Regions from separate parts of the Paenibacillus sp. JNU01 genome, predicted to be linked through region 3. Evidence: riboswitches for the same ligand, from Rfam matches in the RefSeq annotation. Region 3 holds a riboswitch; each other region holds the start of a gene.
What was found. A riboswitch is a leader RNA that binds a small molecule or an ion and turns the genes downstream of it on or off. The one in region 3 is predicted to bind cyclic di-AMP.
Positions count from the first base shown of each region.

Region 1: it holds a riboswitch for cyclic di-AMP, as region 3 does, so the genes downstream of both, NLBNIHML_RS03785 (C40 family peptidase) here and NLBNIHML_RS24510 (HAD family hydrolase) in region 3, are expected to answer to the same signal.
Region 2: it holds a riboswitch for cyclic di-AMP, as region 3 does, so the genes downstream of both, NLBNIHML_RS27770 (C40 family peptidase) here and NLBNIHML_RS24510 (HAD family hydrolase) in region 3, are expected to answer to the same signal.
Region 4: it holds a riboswitch for cyclic di-AMP, as region 3 does, so the genes downstream of both, NLBNIHML_RS17940 (C40 family peptidase) here and NLBNIHML_RS24510 (HAD family hydrolase) in region 3, are expected to answer to the same signal.

Region 1 covers NZ_CP169723.1:938,141-942,340, reverse strand. Annotated here, with positions in the region: gene NLBNIHML_RS03795 (sensor histidine kinase) at 1-609, shown strand, start outside; gene NLBNIHML_RS03790 (response regulator transcription factor) at 699-1,406, shown strand; cyclic di-AMP (ydaO/yuaA leader) riboswitch at 1,572-1,705, shown strand; gene NLBNIHML_RS03785 (C40 family peptidase) at 1,711-2,184, shown strand; gene asnB (asparagine synthase (glutamine-hydrolyzing)) at 2,395-4,200, shown strand, end outside.
Region 2 covers NZ_CP169723.1:6,301,365-6,305,564, forward strand. Annotated here, with positions in the region: gene NLBNIHML_RS27750 (xanthine phosphoribosyltransferase) at 1-68, shown strand, start outside; gene NLBNIHML_RS27755 (hypothetical protein) at 166-495, shown strand; gene NLBNIHML_RS27760 (hypothetical protein) at 615-833, shown strand; gene NLBNIHML_RS27765 (carboxymuconolactone decarboxylase family protein) at 975-1,304, shown strand; gene NLBNIHML_RS27770 (C40 family peptidase) at 1,404-1,868, opposite strand; cyclic di-AMP (ydaO/yuaA leader) riboswitch at 1,874-2,005, opposite strand; gene pelA (pectate lyase) at 2,424-3,386, shown strand; tRNA gene NLBNIHML_RS27780 (tRNA-Leu) at 3,550-3,634, shown strand; gene NLBNIHML_RS27785 (carbohydrate-binding protein) at 3,727-4,152, opposite strand; partial or broken gene xynC (glucuronoarabinoxylan endo-1,4-beta-xylanase XynC) at 4,153-4,200, opposite strand, start outside.
Region 3 covers NZ_CP169723.1:5,641,233-5,645,432, reverse strand. Annotated here, with positions in the region: gene NLBNIHML_RS24520 (Nramp family divalent metal transporter) at 1-780, shown strand, start outside; gene NLBNIHML_RS24515 (HAD family hydrolase) at 916-1,599, opposite strand; gene NLBNIHML_RS24510 (HAD family hydrolase) at 1,929-2,327, opposite strand; cyclic di-AMP (ydaO/yuaA leader) riboswitch at 2,443-2,618, opposite strand; gene NLBNIHML_RS24505 (glutathione peroxidase) at 2,990-3,469, shown strand; tRNA gene NLBNIHML_RS24500 (tRNA-Leu) at 3,617-3,699, opposite strand; gene NLBNIHML_RS24495 (urease accessory protein UreF) at 4,144-4,200, shown strand, end outside.
Region 4 covers NZ_CP169723.1:4,129,820-4,134,019, forward strand. Annotated here, with positions in the region: gene rbsK (ribokinase) at 1-282, shown strand, start outside; gene NLBNIHML_RS17930 (c-type cytochrome) at 357-716, opposite strand; gene NLBNIHML_RS17935 (GNAT family N-acetyltransferase) at 867-1,361, opposite strand; gene NLBNIHML_RS17940 (C40 family peptidase) at 1,716-2,186, opposite strand; cyclic di-AMP (ydaO/yuaA leader) riboswitch at 2,190-2,327, opposite strand; gene NLBNIHML_RS17945 (hypothetical protein) at 2,573-3,424, opposite strand; gene NLBNIHML_RS17950 (M1 family metallopeptidase) at 3,435-4,200, opposite strand, start outside.

The DNA.
Region 1 (4,200 bases), 2.2 Mb from region 3:
AATGATGAAGAAAAGAAAAAATATCTACAAATCATTTCTGAGGAAGCACGACGTTTAAATGTAATCATAAATGATCTCTTTGAATTGTCTAAGATGGAAGAAGGTAAAATTGACTTGAAACTGATGTCTGTAGAACCCACTTCGATTATTCAAAGGTCTATAGATAAGGTTCAATTAAAAGCCCAAGAAAAAGATCTTACGATTCGAAGTAAGTTGAGTCCCGTACCCCATATTTTTGTAGACTCTAACCGACTGGAACAGATTATTTTGAATCTATTGGATAATGCCATTCGTTACACAGCCGAGGGGTATATTCAAGTTTCTTTAACTTCTGAATTAGAAGGGGTTGTAATAAGCATTTGCGATACGGGACCCGGAATTTCAACAGAAGAACTTCCCAATATATTTGAACGTTTTTACCGGGTTGAGAAATCCAGATCCCGGGCATATGGAGGAACAGGACTGGGGCTGTCCATTGTTCAAAGTCTTGTTTTACAACAAGGAGGAACAATTCATGTGGAAAGTAAAATTGGAGAGGGGACGCAATTTAAAGTGATGTTCCCGTCCATCACCTCTTCTTCATTAAAATCACACAGCTTCAAAATATAATATGTGAAACAAATGAGCTAATGATCGTTCAAATTTACGGTCAGAAACCGCATATTACTAAAGATTAATGAAATGGATGGGATGACCATATGAATAAATTGAAAGCATTAGTTATTGATGACGAATGGAACATGAGAAATCTGTTGCGAATTTATTTAACTAAAGAGGGTTTTGATATTACGGAAGCTCATAATGGAACCGAAGGACTGTCCTATCTTCAGAAAAATTCGTATCATGTCATTTTATTAGACGTTATGATGCCGGATATGGATGGATGGCATCTTTGTGAAAAAATCAGATCGTTTACTGAAACACCTATATTGATGCTTACAGCTCGAGGGGATGTGAAGGATAAGGTACATGGGTTAGGTGTCGGTGCTGATGATTATATGGTGAAACCTGTAAATTCTGATGAACTCATTGCTCGCTTGTTTGCGCTTGTTCGACGCTCTTCACAGTCTTTAAGCCTTAAAGAAATCGGTAAAAAAATCATGTATACTGACATGATTATTTATCCAGATCGAAGACAGGTTATGGTACTCGACACAAATCTGGATTTGACCCAAAAAGAACTTGATATATTGCTTATATTGGCCGAGAATCCACAAAGAGTTTTCTCTAGAGATGAAATCATTGAACGTCTCTGGGGAAGTGACTTTTTTGGGGATAACCGAGTCGTAGACACCCATGTGAAAAATATCCGGGAGAAGTTGCAGTTGGCTGGATTGGAACAGAACCCCATTCAAACGGTTTGGGGCATAGGGTATAAGTGGTTGTATAGTGTAGAGGAGCCTTGAACTTATAACTAGAATTCGGCAATACAAAAAGAACATGTGCTAAGAAGCGATCGCTCCCTAACTTCAGCAGGAGACGGTCGTTTCTTTTTTAGAATAAGATATACGAGAATTCCACATTAAATCCACACAATTTAACAATATAATACTCTATAGGTTACAAATATTTAACTATTTTTGCCGAATTTCGTATTGAAAACGGGGGAACCATTTGTTGGGTGAATTATTCTTGTAAGAAAAGAATATAGGGAGCCTTTAACCGAATCCTTAAGCTAACTCCGTAGGCATCTAAGGGAGGAACAAAAGTTTGAAGAAAGTCATTTTATCGGTTCTTGGAGCAGCAGTTTTATTTACCTCCACAGCAACAGGTGCATTTGCTAGTCAGGCAAAGCTAACAGAAGAAATAAAAGAAGTGGTTGGAACGCCATACCTTTATGGTGGGACAACAACATCTGGTTTTGATTGTTCCGGTTTTATCCTGTATGTTTTTAATAAGTTTAAACTAGATTTGCCGCGCACCTCTAGTATGCAAGCAGCAAAGGGATCGTTTGTAGAGAAAGAAGAATTACGCCCAGGGGATCTCGTTTTCTTCAATACGAATGGTCGCAGCATTTCACATGCGGGAATTTATGTAGGTAACAATCAATTTGCACATTCATCAAGCAGTAAGGGTGTTCGAATTAGTAGCTTATCTGAAAGTTATTATAAAACCAAATATGTAACAGCTCGTAGAGTGGTTAGCGAGCAGAACTATCTTAAAATGGTTAACGATAGTCATTAAAATGGACAAGCCCGTGGGTAATTCACGGGTTTGTCCATTTTGTTTAGCAACTTGCCTCGAACAGATAGAACCATTCTCCAGTGAACTAAACTAATAAATAAGTAAATAACTTATCTAAACTGTGATTTATGATATGGACGGTAATCTTTCACAGATTCCACATACATAAAAGCTAAACTAATCTTATATTGATTAGAGGAGAATAGCCCTATGTGTGGATTTGTAAGTTTATATAACAAATATCGTATGCCAGTAGATGCAAACATTCTGCAACATATGACCGACTCCATAGCTCATCGTGGCCCAGATGATGAAGGGATATATATCCATGATCATATCGGTCTGGGTTTTAGGAGACTAAGTATACTGGATATTGAGCACGGGGCACAGCCCATGACCAATGAGAACAAAGATATTTGGTTGGTATTCAATGGAGAGATTTATAATTATAAAGAGTTGAGGGATTGGTTGAGTCAGAAGGGGTATACATTTTATACAGATTCCGATACCGAAGTATTACTGAGGCTTTATGAGGACGTTGGAATTAAATGTGTCAACTATTTACGAGGCATGTTTGGGTTCACCATATGGGATCAAAGGAGTGATCTTTTATTTGCGGCACGGGATCATTTCGGAATCAAGCCTGTTTATTACAGTGAGACCGCCTCCGGATACATGATTGGCTCTGAAATTAAAACGTTGCTGGCTTCAGGTAGGATTGATAGGGAAGTGGATGAAAATGCTCTTTATCAGTATCTCACATTTCAATATGTACCTGAACCTCTAACGATGTTCAAAGAGATCCATAAACTGAAAGCAGGCCATTATTTGATTGTACAGAATAATGGAATGACCATCAGACCGTATTACGAAGTGAAGTTTGAGCCCCATGAAAGTAGGTCGTATTCCGATTTAGTAGAGGAAACACGATCAGTAATAACGGAATCTGTTCGTATTCATAAGAACTCAGATGTCCCTAGGGGAGCATTCTTATCGGGTGGTATTGATTCAAGCAGTTTAGTTGGTTTACTTCATCGCTTGGAGCCAACCCAAACATTCAGCGTTGGATTTGATATGCCGGGCTATAGTGAATTGGATGATGCTAGGAAGACAGCAGCCTATTTAGGGACTGAGCATCATGAAATTCGGATTAATGCCCGCGACTATATAGATATACTACCTTCTCTAATATGGCATATGGATGAGCCAGTAGCAGACCCATCAGCCGTGGGTCTCTACTTTGTATCGAAGTTGGCTAGTCAGCATGTTAAGATGGCATTTTCAGGTGAAGGTGCAGATGAATTTTTTGGTGGCTACAACATTTATCGGGAACCCTATGCTCTCCGCATGTTTCAGGGTCTTCCAGGTCCATGGAGAAGTCTTGCAGGACATCTTGGAAGATTAATGCCTACCGGCATGAAAGGCAAAGGATTCTTGGAAAGAGGGAGTCTTATTCTGCAAGAACGTTACTTTGGAAATGCGAAGATTTTTATGGATCATGAAAAAAGTAAGGTATTAGCACCATGGTTATCGGAGCAGGGAGTATGTAAACCAACCCAGCAGGTGACTAAGCCACTTTATGAACAAGCGAAGTTATATGATGAAGTCACACAGATGCAGTATATTGATATTCATACGTGGCTACGTGGGAATATCCTAATGAAAGCAGACAAAATGTCGATGGCAAATTCCTTGGAACTTCGCGTTCCCTTTGTAGATACCAAAGTATTTGAATTAGCTGCTACCATCCCTACAAAGTATAAAGTTACACCCACAGCAACTAAATTATTACTCCGTGATGCTATGAAAGATGTGGTTCCACCTGATGTACAGCAACGAAAAAAATTAGGTTTTCCTGTCCCAACGAGAGTATGGTTAAAAAGTGAATGGTATTCATGGGCTAGGAATCTGATTATGACAGCAGACGTAGATCAATGGATCAATAAAACGTATGTATTGCAGCTACTTGAGATCCATAAGGAAGGGAAATTGGATGCAAGCCGTAAATTGTGGACC
Region 2 (4,200 bases), 660 kb from region 3:
TGGAAGCCTTGGTACGCATTCGTTCCCTGAACGATGGGACGGTACAATTTGACGATAACGAAATGTGACATTTTAAAGGAATAGGGCCTATTTTTTGAACTATGCCTTTGCATGGCCGCTAATTTCATTTATAATGGGGTTATGTTAGGGAGAGGAGGCAACACCATGGGGAACCAACCGGCAACAGAACAATTCTTTAATGATAAGCTGGCGGAATCGAAAGTTCATTTTGAACGTGCCCTGGATTGTAAACATACGGAATTCGATGACCTTTATCCCTATATGATTGAACATCCTCAATTTTTCTGGTACAAACGCTATGTTGCCTGGTCAGAATTACTGACAATTGTAGGCTTATGCGAAGAGTTGTCCTTCTCTTGGAAAGAACAATTTACACCGCATCAAGTGGAGTACCTTGAAGAACGTGTGATGTCCGCCAAAGTGCTTGATTTTTGGTTCGAGAAGAACGACAGCAAAGAGCACGCGCAGCGGTAACTTTCAGTCGGGACATAATTTCGAATGACATGACAGTCCAATACAGTCACGTGAGACCTAAATGACTTTTCATTTAGGTCTCTTTTTGTAAATAAATTTGGAATATAGGAGCCATGAACATGATTAGTGATACAGAATTGGACGCCCTGCGTCTGTCAGGTGAGAAAGTCAGAGTAGTACGGGACGAGCTGGAATCGAACGATGTAACCGGGATTGTCGTTGCCTGGGATGGCGAGCAGGTACTTATCCGTCGTCAGAATCGACGTGTCGTCAAGTTGGATCGTGGTTACCGCTATCAGTTGTTCAGCGAACCCCGGCAAAGTCCACTTGGTGAGTAACAACGATCATTATGTCAGAAGTATGAGCGTACAAATGTTTGGAATTACCATGATTTCTTGGCATAATTGACTCACTCGTGAGAGAAGATAGGTACAGTGAAGAAATTCTGTAACTATAGCCGAGAGGGTGTGCTGCAAGACATGACATTGATGAATGATAAAGTTCATGCCTACAAGGATCAGATTGGAGCATTAAGTGATGTGCTGCCAGGTGTGGTGAAGTCGTATCATGAGTTTACCGGAGAATGCTTCCAACCTGGGGCGATTGATGCGAAGACCAAACAGCTCATCGCGCTTGGTATTGGCTTGTTCGCCAACAATGAGGTATGTACCTTCTATCATGTAGAAGAAGCACGTGCCAAGGGCGCTACAGATCAGGAGATTATGGAGACCGTTGCTGTGGCCGGAGCTGTAGGAGGCGGACATGCCCTGTCCCAAGGCGCGATGCGAGTGCAGAAGGCGCTGCATTAAGTGTAAGATGGAGGTAGTCCAAGGACTGTCCTCCTAAAGAGGAAATCAAACAAAAGAGGAGGTTCCGGTTGATCCGGAGCCTCCTCTTTGATATTATACCTACATTTTCCCTAACATTTTATCGTACATAAACTGTCCAGTTACCCGACGTGCTGTTACGTAACGATCATTGAAATAAGGATTGCTCATTTTGGTGATGCTTACCCCTTTGCTGCTGGATGCATGTGCAAATTGTCCGCCGCCGATATAAACACCTGTATGTGAAATGCCTTTGCCTGTTGTGTTAAAGAACACCAGATCACCTGTCCGAACATTGCTCTTGGCTACTGGAGTACCTGCTTTGGCTTGCTGTTGCGAAGTACGTGGCAATTCAATGCTGTATTTATTGAAAATATATCTCATAAACCCGGAACAGTCGAACCCGGCCAGAGTCGTGCCACCCCACTTGTAAGGAATACCTGTCATGTTGTTCACTACGGAGTTAATACTGCTTGCCTCTGTGCTTGTTGCCCCGGATGTAAATAGTACAGCCGCTCCAAAAATGGAGATAATCAGTTTTTTCAAAATCAATGTTCTCCCTTCGATGCCTACGGAGTTAGCTAAGGGTTCGGTAGAAGGTTCCCTATATTTCCTATGTATAAGAATAATTCACCCAAAATGGTTCCCCCGTTTTCAAACCTGAAACTCGGCAATGAATAATTAAGTTTTTGTAACTATTTGAAACTATATTGCATAAATGCGTAATTGTCAAACCCTTTTAAACCCCTTCGTAATACCTCAATGTTAGCGGAATTAACGATTTTATATGAAAGAAGGCGTCAAGTTTGGGTATCATTGATGACAAAAACGTCATTATTGATTCGTTTGAGACGAAATTGGATAAATAAATAAGTTTGTCATGAGTTAAAAGAACTATCCGTTATGTAGAATTTAAGAGATTATATTCATTAAGTTGCATATATTGACAATAATTGATTTTTTGCATATCATCTGATTATCCAATCCACATATTGGATAAAAATAGATTTTATTATGTTATATATTTAAATTAAGGAGGTTTAAGGACGGGCATTATAGGTAAGGTAGAATTGTGGATGTTATTACAATGAACATGGGAGAGTGTTACATTTGAAAGCAAAGAAAATAGTTACTTTTGTCCTGGCATGCGCCATGGTGTTCTCAACAGTTGGAATTGCAGTTCTACCTGTAGGGACGGTATCTGCTGCTGATGCATCGGGTACTACAGCGAGTATTTCAGATATTTTGAAGAACCAACTGCCGGATGGAGGTTGGAGAAAAGATTATAAACAAACAAGTGGAGAGTGGGCGAAGTCCACGATTGACAACAAGGCTACATATTCAGAAATTAGAAGATTGGCGAAGGAATTTAAAAAGACGAATGATCCACGCTACTCCACAGCTGCAATCAAAGGAATCAACTTTTTGATCAATATGCAGTATTCAAACGGCGGATGGCCACAAGTCTACCAAAGCTCTGGATATCACAAGCATATTACCTACAATGATGATGCAATGATTAATGTAATGATCATGCTCGATGAAGTAGCAACACGCAAAGGTGATTTCTCATTTATCGACAGTACACTTGCTAATCGCAGTAAAAATTCAGTTGCCAAAGGTGTGGAGGCGATTCTGAATACTCAGGTCGTCTCAGGCGGGAAGCTTACAGCATGGGGACAACAACATGATTCCAGTTCCCTTAAACCAGCGAGCGCAAGAATCTACGAAGTACCATCGCTGACAGCTGGAGAGAGTGTAACGATTGTTAAATTTCTGAAAACAAGGCCTGCTACCGCTAAAATTACCGCATCCATTAAAGGAGCAGAGGACTGGTTTAACAAGGTGAAAATTACGGGTTACAAGTATGAAAGGGCAAATGGTGATAGCAAGATTATCGCTGATTCCAAAGCAGCACCGATCTGGGCACGCTTCTATGAAATAGGAACGGATAGACCCATTTTCATTGGACGAGACGGGGTAGTTAAATACAAATTGAGTGACATTGATAAAGAAAGAAGAGGCGGTTATGCCTGGTATGGCAATTGGCCTTCCAAGCTGTAGTATGACTCCTTTTTGATGAACCAAATGATTAGTTGAAGGTAAAGCCCGAATGGACAAGCATGTCTGGTTCGGGCTTTCATGTTATTATTTTCAGTGTTGACATGATAGATTGGGCATGATATATTATTTCTTGTCGCCGAGATTAATCACGGAGATATAATATGCGGTCGTGGCGGAATTGGCAGACGCGCACGGTTCAGGTCCGTGTGGGCTAACCCCCCGTGGAGGTTCGAGTCCTCTCGACCGCATCGAATAAAAAGACTCCTCAAGCTAACGCATGAGGAGTCTTTTTTTGTTTGCATTTTTTGATATTATCCTAACATCAACTATACGGAATGTTTTATTGTGCTGCGGTAACATTAATGCTGTCAATATTCGGTCCTTCCGTTCCCGTTGTAACCACTTTCAAGGTATTGGTCCCGGTGTTCATGGGAACTTGTATTGTTTTTTCAACCCAAGTGGACCAGCTTCCCGTTGCTGGAAAGGGCTCATTGCTGATAACTTTGGTTCCGTTAACAAAAATGTCGAGGTTACGTGTTCCACTTTCCAGCGCATAACGAAACTTTACATTTTTGGTGCCAGTAATCGTATTGTTAATAGCGTTCCATTGAATGGTTGAACCAGTCATTGCATTGAAGTTGACATACCCGGAGCCTGTGTAACCGGGGTAGATCGTTTCAATGGCAGCTTCCGTAAGTGTTGTTCCGGTCTCTGCTTCATAAGTAGTGCCGCTGCCTGTATTTCCACCGTTATTCCCACCAGTAATGTTGGCAACAAATGTTGTTACGCTCTGAGCGGGGAGTTGTGCCGTGAA
Region 3 (4,200 bases):
TGCTTCGGGATTGACCTGTTCCTGGCAAAACCGGATATGGGCGGTGTTCTCCATGGTTTTGTCCCAAATGTGGAGATCCTGCAGAACCCTGCCATGCTCTATATTGCCATTGGTATTATAGGAGCAACCGTGATGCCGCATAATCTGTATCTGCATTCTTCCATTGTGCAGACGCGTCAGATCGAACAGACACCACAGGGCAAAAAAGAAGCGATTCGTTATTCGACTATGGACTCTACAATCGCGCTAACACTCGCCTTGTTCATCAATGCGGCCATCCTGATTGTATCAGCTGCTGTATTCCATAGTGCCGGCATGACGCAGGTTGCCGAGATCTCCGATGCCTACCACTTGCTTACACCCCTATTAGGGACTACAATCGCAAGTATTCTGTTCGGTGTGGCGCTGTTAGCATCAGGCCAGAATTCCACCCTTACAGGTACACTCGCAGGGCAGATTGTTATGGAAGGTTTCCTCAACATTCGGATTCCGGCTTGGCTGCGCAGACTGGTCACACGTCTGATCGCCATCATCCCGGCAGTAATTGTCACAGCAATTGCAGGAGAACACGGCACAGAAGAACTGCTCATTTTGAGTCAGGTTGTACTGTCTCTTCAATTACCTTTTGCGGTAATCCCTCTGGTCATGTTCACGAGTGATAAAAAAAGCATGGGTGCATTCGCTAACAAATTGTGGCTCAAAATCATCTCATGGGTCATTGCCGCAATTATCGTTGTGTTGAATGTATATCTGATCATTCAGACGATCCGGTTATTCTAATCTCGTCATATCGACTAAACATCAAAAAGGCTGATCAACTCCGGTATTCAATACCAAGTTGATCAGCCTTTATTATTGCAGTACAGCGAGGTGTTTCTTTTTGTAGTAAAACTCCGAGCTCTAACAAATAATCATCTATTCCTGATCCGGCACCAGTAAAGGCAGGAGTTCATCCAATGAATCCACAGTCCAATCCGCGCGTTCGTCATCCGATCGGTCTGGCTGGAATCTTCCGTACCCCTGCATAATTCGAATCGTACGCATGCCCAGCTTCCGGGCAGGAATGATATCGTTATCAATCCGATCCCCGATCATGACGGCTTCCTCCGGTGCACAACCCGCCTGTTTCAGGGCTACAGCGTACAGCTCTGGATCTGGCTTGGACACCCCTTCTTCAGCCGAGCATGCCAGAACATCAACATACTTTCGCAGTCCGTAACTCTCCAGTCTTTCTTCCGTTCCAGGACTCTGATTGGCGATAATGCCAATGCGATAATACCGCGACAACTGCTGAAGAACGGAATCCGCTGAAGGAAAAGGTCGTTCAAGATCTTTTTTAAACTTCAGCTTGTCCTGAATCTGTTTCTGATGTCCTTCATCTTCAATGAATGTGCGAATTGCCACTCTCATGGGCCATTGTTCATATTTCTGATAACAGTTCGCGAACAATTCACGTACCGCCTCAATCTTCACCGGATACCCCAAAGCACCGGCTTCGCGAACGAACTGTCCGATAATATCATCAACCGGGTCCCATTCATCCACTAGCGTATCTCCAACATCAAAAAACAACCACTTCAATCCACCCACATCCGGCACGCCAATTCCTCCTTGTAAGCCACAGGCAATCTAAAAGTTCGTGTTCAAAAAGTCTGGTTTTCAGTATCGAGAAGATGGAATGAAGCTAGAAATGGAGTAGCGGAGCGTAGGGAAAACTACGTGAGCAACGGACATTTCGGCTGAATTTCATATTCGATGCTGATGATGCCGCTAGGCATCCTTCGTAATCAAAAGCGGACTTTTTGAACTACCTTTAAAACCATAAAAAAGAAGACTCACCATCATGCACGAGTCTCCTCAAATTTCCGTTTATCGATACATTCAATTATAACAGGCACCTTACACCTGAGCAATCTCAAGCTATGACATTACCCATTGAGGAGAAAGCCGACTTCCCCATTGAGTGAATATACAATCCGGTCTGCACCCATTCCCCGATAGATCCCCTTCGGATGGCTTTGCTCCGTAATGACGCATAGGGATTTTGATGTCCACGATCGACAGATCTGTAAATAACGACAGGTCAGATTCAGGCTGTTCTCGAAAATAAACACGTTACCAACGCTTGCCTGCGGCAAAAACCATTTTTGAGCTGCAGCCGTATTCATGCGAATGACATGTTCTACTCCGATTCTACGGAGTCTGCGCTCTTCCCCTGCACTGTTGGTTAGAACGGCAAACGGCATTTTTTTGTACATCAGCAATTTGATAAATTTGCGTCCTGCTTCATTAGGAGCAGTCACTAAGATCATCTCAGTATCCATCATTCGTTCCTCCCTTGGCGTGAAAAGACAACAAAAAAGAAGCGTGGGGGACCAAGGCCTCCCGAACGCTTCTTAAAGAATCCATGGCGAAATCGCCATGAACCAGCGTACGGCTTGTTGCCTCTCCCTTTAACGCTTACGAGGTTAGCTGACGGATTCGGGCGCGAGAGTCGCCCTATTTCCGGCTGTCACCGGAAAATTCACCCCATGAATGCCTACTGTCCTGGACAGCGCATTCCGTTGGTTCCCCCGTTTCCCACTCATGAATGAATGGAAACTCAGCGATTAAAACATCGTTCGTATATCTTAAGTTAAGATTGAGCGATATTATCGTTTGTTTCGTTTTTCAGGTACAATTTAGTTTTAAATTGAAATTACGATATGAATCATACACCCGTGCCATGGCGGTGTAAAGTCCGGACAGATCACCGAATCGGCAGATTTTCGCCATTATTCATATATAATAACGCTTACAATACGGTTATACGCTATCCACCTCGTCAAGGCTATCTAATTCTCACTCTCGCGTAAATCACTTCGCAATTCATTCACGCATTCTGCACAACTTGCCAGTTTTGATTCTTTTAACACCATATTAGTTTTGCATTATTTAATTGTAACCAATATAATGAAAGGTATCAGATGATATCATGGAGGCGATTGAGATGACAGTCTACGATTACAAAGTGAATACCCTTCGCGGTCAAGAAGTTGAAATGTCCGACTACCGTGATAAAGTGTTACTGATTGTGAATACGGCAAGCTCATGCGGACTTACACCTCAATTCAAAGGTCTGCAAGAACTGCAAGACAAGTTCCAGGATGCGCCATTTGAAGTCCTTGGATTTCCAAGCAACCAGTTTGCCCAGGAAAAAGGTTCTTCCGACGATATCGCGGAGTTCTGTCAGATGAATTATGGCGTGAGCTTCCCTATGTTTGAGAAAATTGATGTGAATGGCTCAAGTGCTCACCCGCTCTTCCAACACCTTAGCAAAGAAGCACCCGGCCTGCTCGGCTCCAAAGCAATCAAATGGAATTTCACCAAATTCCTTGTGGATCAGAACGGACAGGTAGTTAAACGTTATGCTCCCAAAACAACACCTGACAAGATTGAAGAAGATATCAAGAACTTGCTGCAAAAATAGTACATCGGCCACCCTTAGCCGGAAGGTAGAGCACCATTACCCCCGGTAATGGATGGCCTTTTTTCAACTTCTGGTACCAGACTGTTCAAAAAGGCAAAAAAAGAAGCTTTCCATTAATGGAAAGCTTCTTCTTCATCGTTCATATGATGCGGTCGAGAGGACTCGAACCTCCACGGGCATACGCCCACTACCCCCTCAAGATAGCGTGTCTGCCATTCCACCACGACCGCATGTCGTAAATAATCGGCAACAGAATTGATTATACAGGGTTCTGAAATAAAAGTAAAGTATTTTTTAAACCTTCTTTTTTAGCTAGGCATTTTCCTCAAAAAACGCATATTCTCGTCATGTTTACCCATGAACTGCATATTATTAGATTTGATCCCCTCTTTTTCGGTAAGAGCCGATCTTGTTGATTCATTTATATATAGTCCTTCCTTATATATAGTCCTCCCTGAACTCCGTCACATAAATAACATAATAAGTTATATAAAATGACACAAATATTAAATATCAGAATCTATTCATTAAATTTAACGGATACTATTGACAAAAAGCGGACGTTTATGGGATGATAACTATCATATAATTCGGATTTTCAAACATAAAGTTAACAAAAAGGAATATAAATGTCATTTAACATGACATTTAACGAACACAGGAGGCGAATGATTGTGAACCGTGGGAATAAGCTGCTCGATTATGTCAAACTGCTTGATTCCTCTATTCAG
Region 4 (4,200 bases), 1.5 Mb from region 3:
GCTGTGTACGCGGCGGCGCCTGGTGGCCGCGTACAGGCAGGGCGTGCCGGCGCATGCCGTGCGCCCGGCTACGCCGTAAGCGCCGTCGATACGACCGGCGCTGGCGATTGCTTCAACGGCGCGTTGGCGGTAGCCCTCGCGCGCGGTGAGACGTTGGACGCGGCCGTAGGCTTTGCCATGGGTGCGGCCGCGTTATCCGTGACGAAGCTCGGCGCCCAGTCCGGGATGCCGTCCGCACGTGAAGTGGAGGCCTTTCTGGCCGAGCATGCGGCAGATGCCTAATCAATAGCATAACAAAGAGGCTCTTATTCTCCCAAAAGGGGATTAAGGGCCTCTTTGTTATGTGTGTGCAGAGATTACTTCTTCTCTGACAGCCACATGGCGATATTAGCAATCTCTTCATCCTGCAGTTTGCCCTTGAAGGAAGGCATACCGCCACCTTTACCTTTGACAATCGTAGTGTAGATCTTCTCCAGATCATCCTGGCTGCCGATGTTTGCTAGAGCAGGTCCTACGCCACCCTGAAGCTGATCCCCGTGACAGGAGATACAATTGGCTTTGACCAGTGCTTCAGCCTGTCCGGCATCCAATGTGACTTCCGGCATGGTAGGCTTGGCTTCTTCAGCCACTTCTTCTTTCCCTGGAAGCGTAAACATTAAAACAATAGCTAAAGCGCATGCTGCAAAAAATACTCCGCTCATGATCCATTTGTGCATCCCTTATGTCCCCTCCAGAATGAAAGATCATCTAACCTGAAACTATCCATATCATTATAACGGAACCTGTACTGACATCATAGCATTTTGTGGGAAATTTTTGAACTAATCACATAACAAGGCGCAAATTTGGTTGTTTTGCAATGGATTTTAATCACGAGGCCCTTCATAAACCATACAGTGAAAGGGCTTCAAGCCGCTTGGGGTCTGTCGTTCGTATGTATCCTGGGTGACAAATCCACTCTTTAGATAGACTTGAATGGCACGAGCATTCCAAGTGAGCACTTCCAGATCGATCTCATTCATCGGATTTCGGCGAATGGCTTCCTGTACAATGGCCGTGACAAAAGCTGTCCCTTGCCCCTGACCACACAGCTCTGGATGCATGCCGAGGCCAATCCGGGTTACCCCTTGAAGTGGGAAGTATTGAGCAAATCCACATATACGATCGTTCTGATCCAGGACAATCGCATATTGCTCCTGCCGCAGCTGTGCATCTCCGAATTCCACTTCCAGCGCTTTCATCTGCTCCCAGGGGAGCCAGCTGTAGATATTGTAAGGCGGATCATACTGCCAACTGCAGATGAGCTCCGCATGTTCTTCTCGCATGGGTACAACGTGAAACGTTACGGGGGCTTCCTTCATACACCTGCATGCTCCTTTCCTTGAAACAGAACTCTCTGTCCACTCTACAAAAGAGATATTCATTTAGCAAGTCTCTCTTACCAGAAAAAAATATGAAACAAAAGTTCCGGTAATTCCGTTTATATTATAACAGGATGGGTAAAAACATCATAAGGGCACGGACGAACGAGCACAAAATGAGCCTGTTGATGTTGCAGGATAGCCCCGAGCGTAACTTGCAATATGAATCAGGATGGAAGCACAAAAAAACCGCCGGATACATTCCTGCGGAGAATGTACCGGGCGGTTCTGTTATGCTTCTTGCTTCGTTACAGTATGGTTCATGGTTACAGTATCATGTTGCTCAGCTTGTCCCTAGTCAAGGGCCAGTGATTCATACGCGTCCGTGCTCATAATCCGTTTAGCGCCAACATAACGATTGGCCCAATAGCTTTCACTCAATGCACTGATCGTAACACCTTTGGAAGAAGAAGAGTGTGCGAACTTTCCATCCCCTACAAAGATTCCTACATGGGATACGCCTTTACCTGTAGTATTAAAGAATACCAGATCGCCAGCTCTCATTTCCATGCGGGATACGGAATCGCCCATGTCGAATTGGGAACTGGATTGGCGTGCCAAATCAATACCCAATTTGTCGAATACATACCGTGTAAATCCGGAGCAGTCAAAGCCGTTAAGCGTTGTTCCCCCACTTTTGTATGTAGTTCCCATTGCTGAATCAATTACTTTATCCATTTTTGAATCTGCGAATGCGCTACCTGCACCAAGCGATAATGCGAATGTGATGCTAAGTACAGCTGCGGTTAATTTCTTCTTGAACAAGAGATATTCCCCTTCCAACGCCTGCGAGGTTAGCTTAAGGATTCGGTTGAAGGTCCCCTATGATCCCTCTGTAGCAAGATCAATTCACCCATAACTGGTTCCCCCGCTTCCCAGGTGCCAGGAATTTGGCTATGCTAGTTATGCACCTGCGAAATCAAGAAATGACGATTTAATTTTAAGTAGTTACAAATATGAATGTAAAGATTACAAAGTTGTTACTAAAAACTCACTGCGATTATTGTAACAGAGGAGTACGTCTTTGGCAACGTTTAGCAACAAAATTAGCAAAAAAAACCTCGACCTTTGACGGGGAAAGGTTGAGGTTTGCCTATTTATAAGTACATAGCAGGCCATGAGTTTAACATGTGATGGTAACAATTTTTAAACTAAATGCTCTCACCTTTGGATACTTTGGACTGCCACAATCGGAAATGGCTGCATATTTTCCACAGACTCAATAGACATCTGGCAAGTGGATACGTCTGCTGTAGTATAAGTCCGGTAAGTCCCGTTAATAACCATGAGGCTGAAGTGAATGCCCCAAAGACGAGTAAGTGGACTCCGCCCAGCAGGAGAGCAATGCCGATAACGGCGATGAGATGACGCAGTGCAATCCAGAGTGCTTTGAGGGTGCCGTGAGCCCCGCCTTCTCCTTCTGGTGCCGACACACCGAACTGCATGTAGAGCATGACATGGTGGATGACCCATCCATATACAATCCAGGCAGCAACATAAGGTATACCAGGCAAAAGTAATTGAAGGGAATGAAATCCGTCCATGAGGATCGAGTAGAGCTTCGGTATGAGCCAGTAGGCGGGCAGAAGTATCAATAATGTACGTATGGTGTGCAGCAGCAGCATCGGTTTCCACAGTTTTTTGATTCCACGGACGAATGGGATGCGCTCTTCTGTAGAATTAAAGTGCTGAAGTGAGTAGAGCAGTCCTGCCTGAATAAGGGGGCTGATCAACATGCGAACCAGCAGCATGCCCCCCAGAATCCATAGATAACGATGAACCTCCGGATGGGTAGATAGGTTAAGTTGGCTTTCCATTTTGAACAAAAGTGTACTCAGTTCCCCGGCATCAGAATCTGGATAGCGCAGGAGGAGTGGGATGACTGCCGATTGTACCATTCGATAGAAGAAATATCCCCAAATGAGTTGATAAAGAAATAAGAGTGCCGCAATGAACATATGCTGACGGACGAGAAACCAGCCTTCACGTATTTTCGCTTTCACCGTATCCACCTCACCATGACAGACCTCCGAATATGGCTTCTATTAGTTTGGTTACACTCATGCTCCAGCGGGACTTCGTCTGCTCATCCAGTCCGGATTTTAGGAAATTGTTCATATGGCGGTTCTCCAGCACGATCGTGTACAGGGGATCGGTCATGGCCCAGGCTACGGGGGATGTGTGCGTTAATTTATAGGTAATTCGATCTTCTATGCCATCCCATTGCTTGGTGAGGGTATGTCCGTCTTCAAAAGCAATGCGAACAGGAACGGCGTTGTAATCACTGCCTTTTTTGACGATCGTCACGGATGACTCGTACCATGTTTGACCGTCTTTCTGTACAGGCGTAACACGAATCTTCTCTACAGCAAAGTCAGCCATTCCATTACCGTAGACGTATTGGTCAAAATAATCAGACCAGGACGTGCGGGTCACTTGTTCCACAACGTTCTGAAAATCTGCCGAAGTGGGATGTTTGAAGCGGTACTTCTTCACATAGGTAGAGAGAATGCGTTCCATCTTTTTTGTGCCGACTTGATGTTCAATACCAAGCAATACAAGCTTGCCACGTGTGTAGACATTGGCTGCATACTCATTCTGTGAATCGAACTTCCAGGATTCTTGTGTTAAGGATGAAGGAGACGTAATCAGGCCCGATTGTACCGGCAGATTCGGAATCAATCCGTATTCCTGCTCCATCAATTTGTCTTCTGCATAAGAGGTGAACCCCTCATCCAGCCAGGCTTCCTCGAATTCGTTGCTGGCAACCATGCCGTAG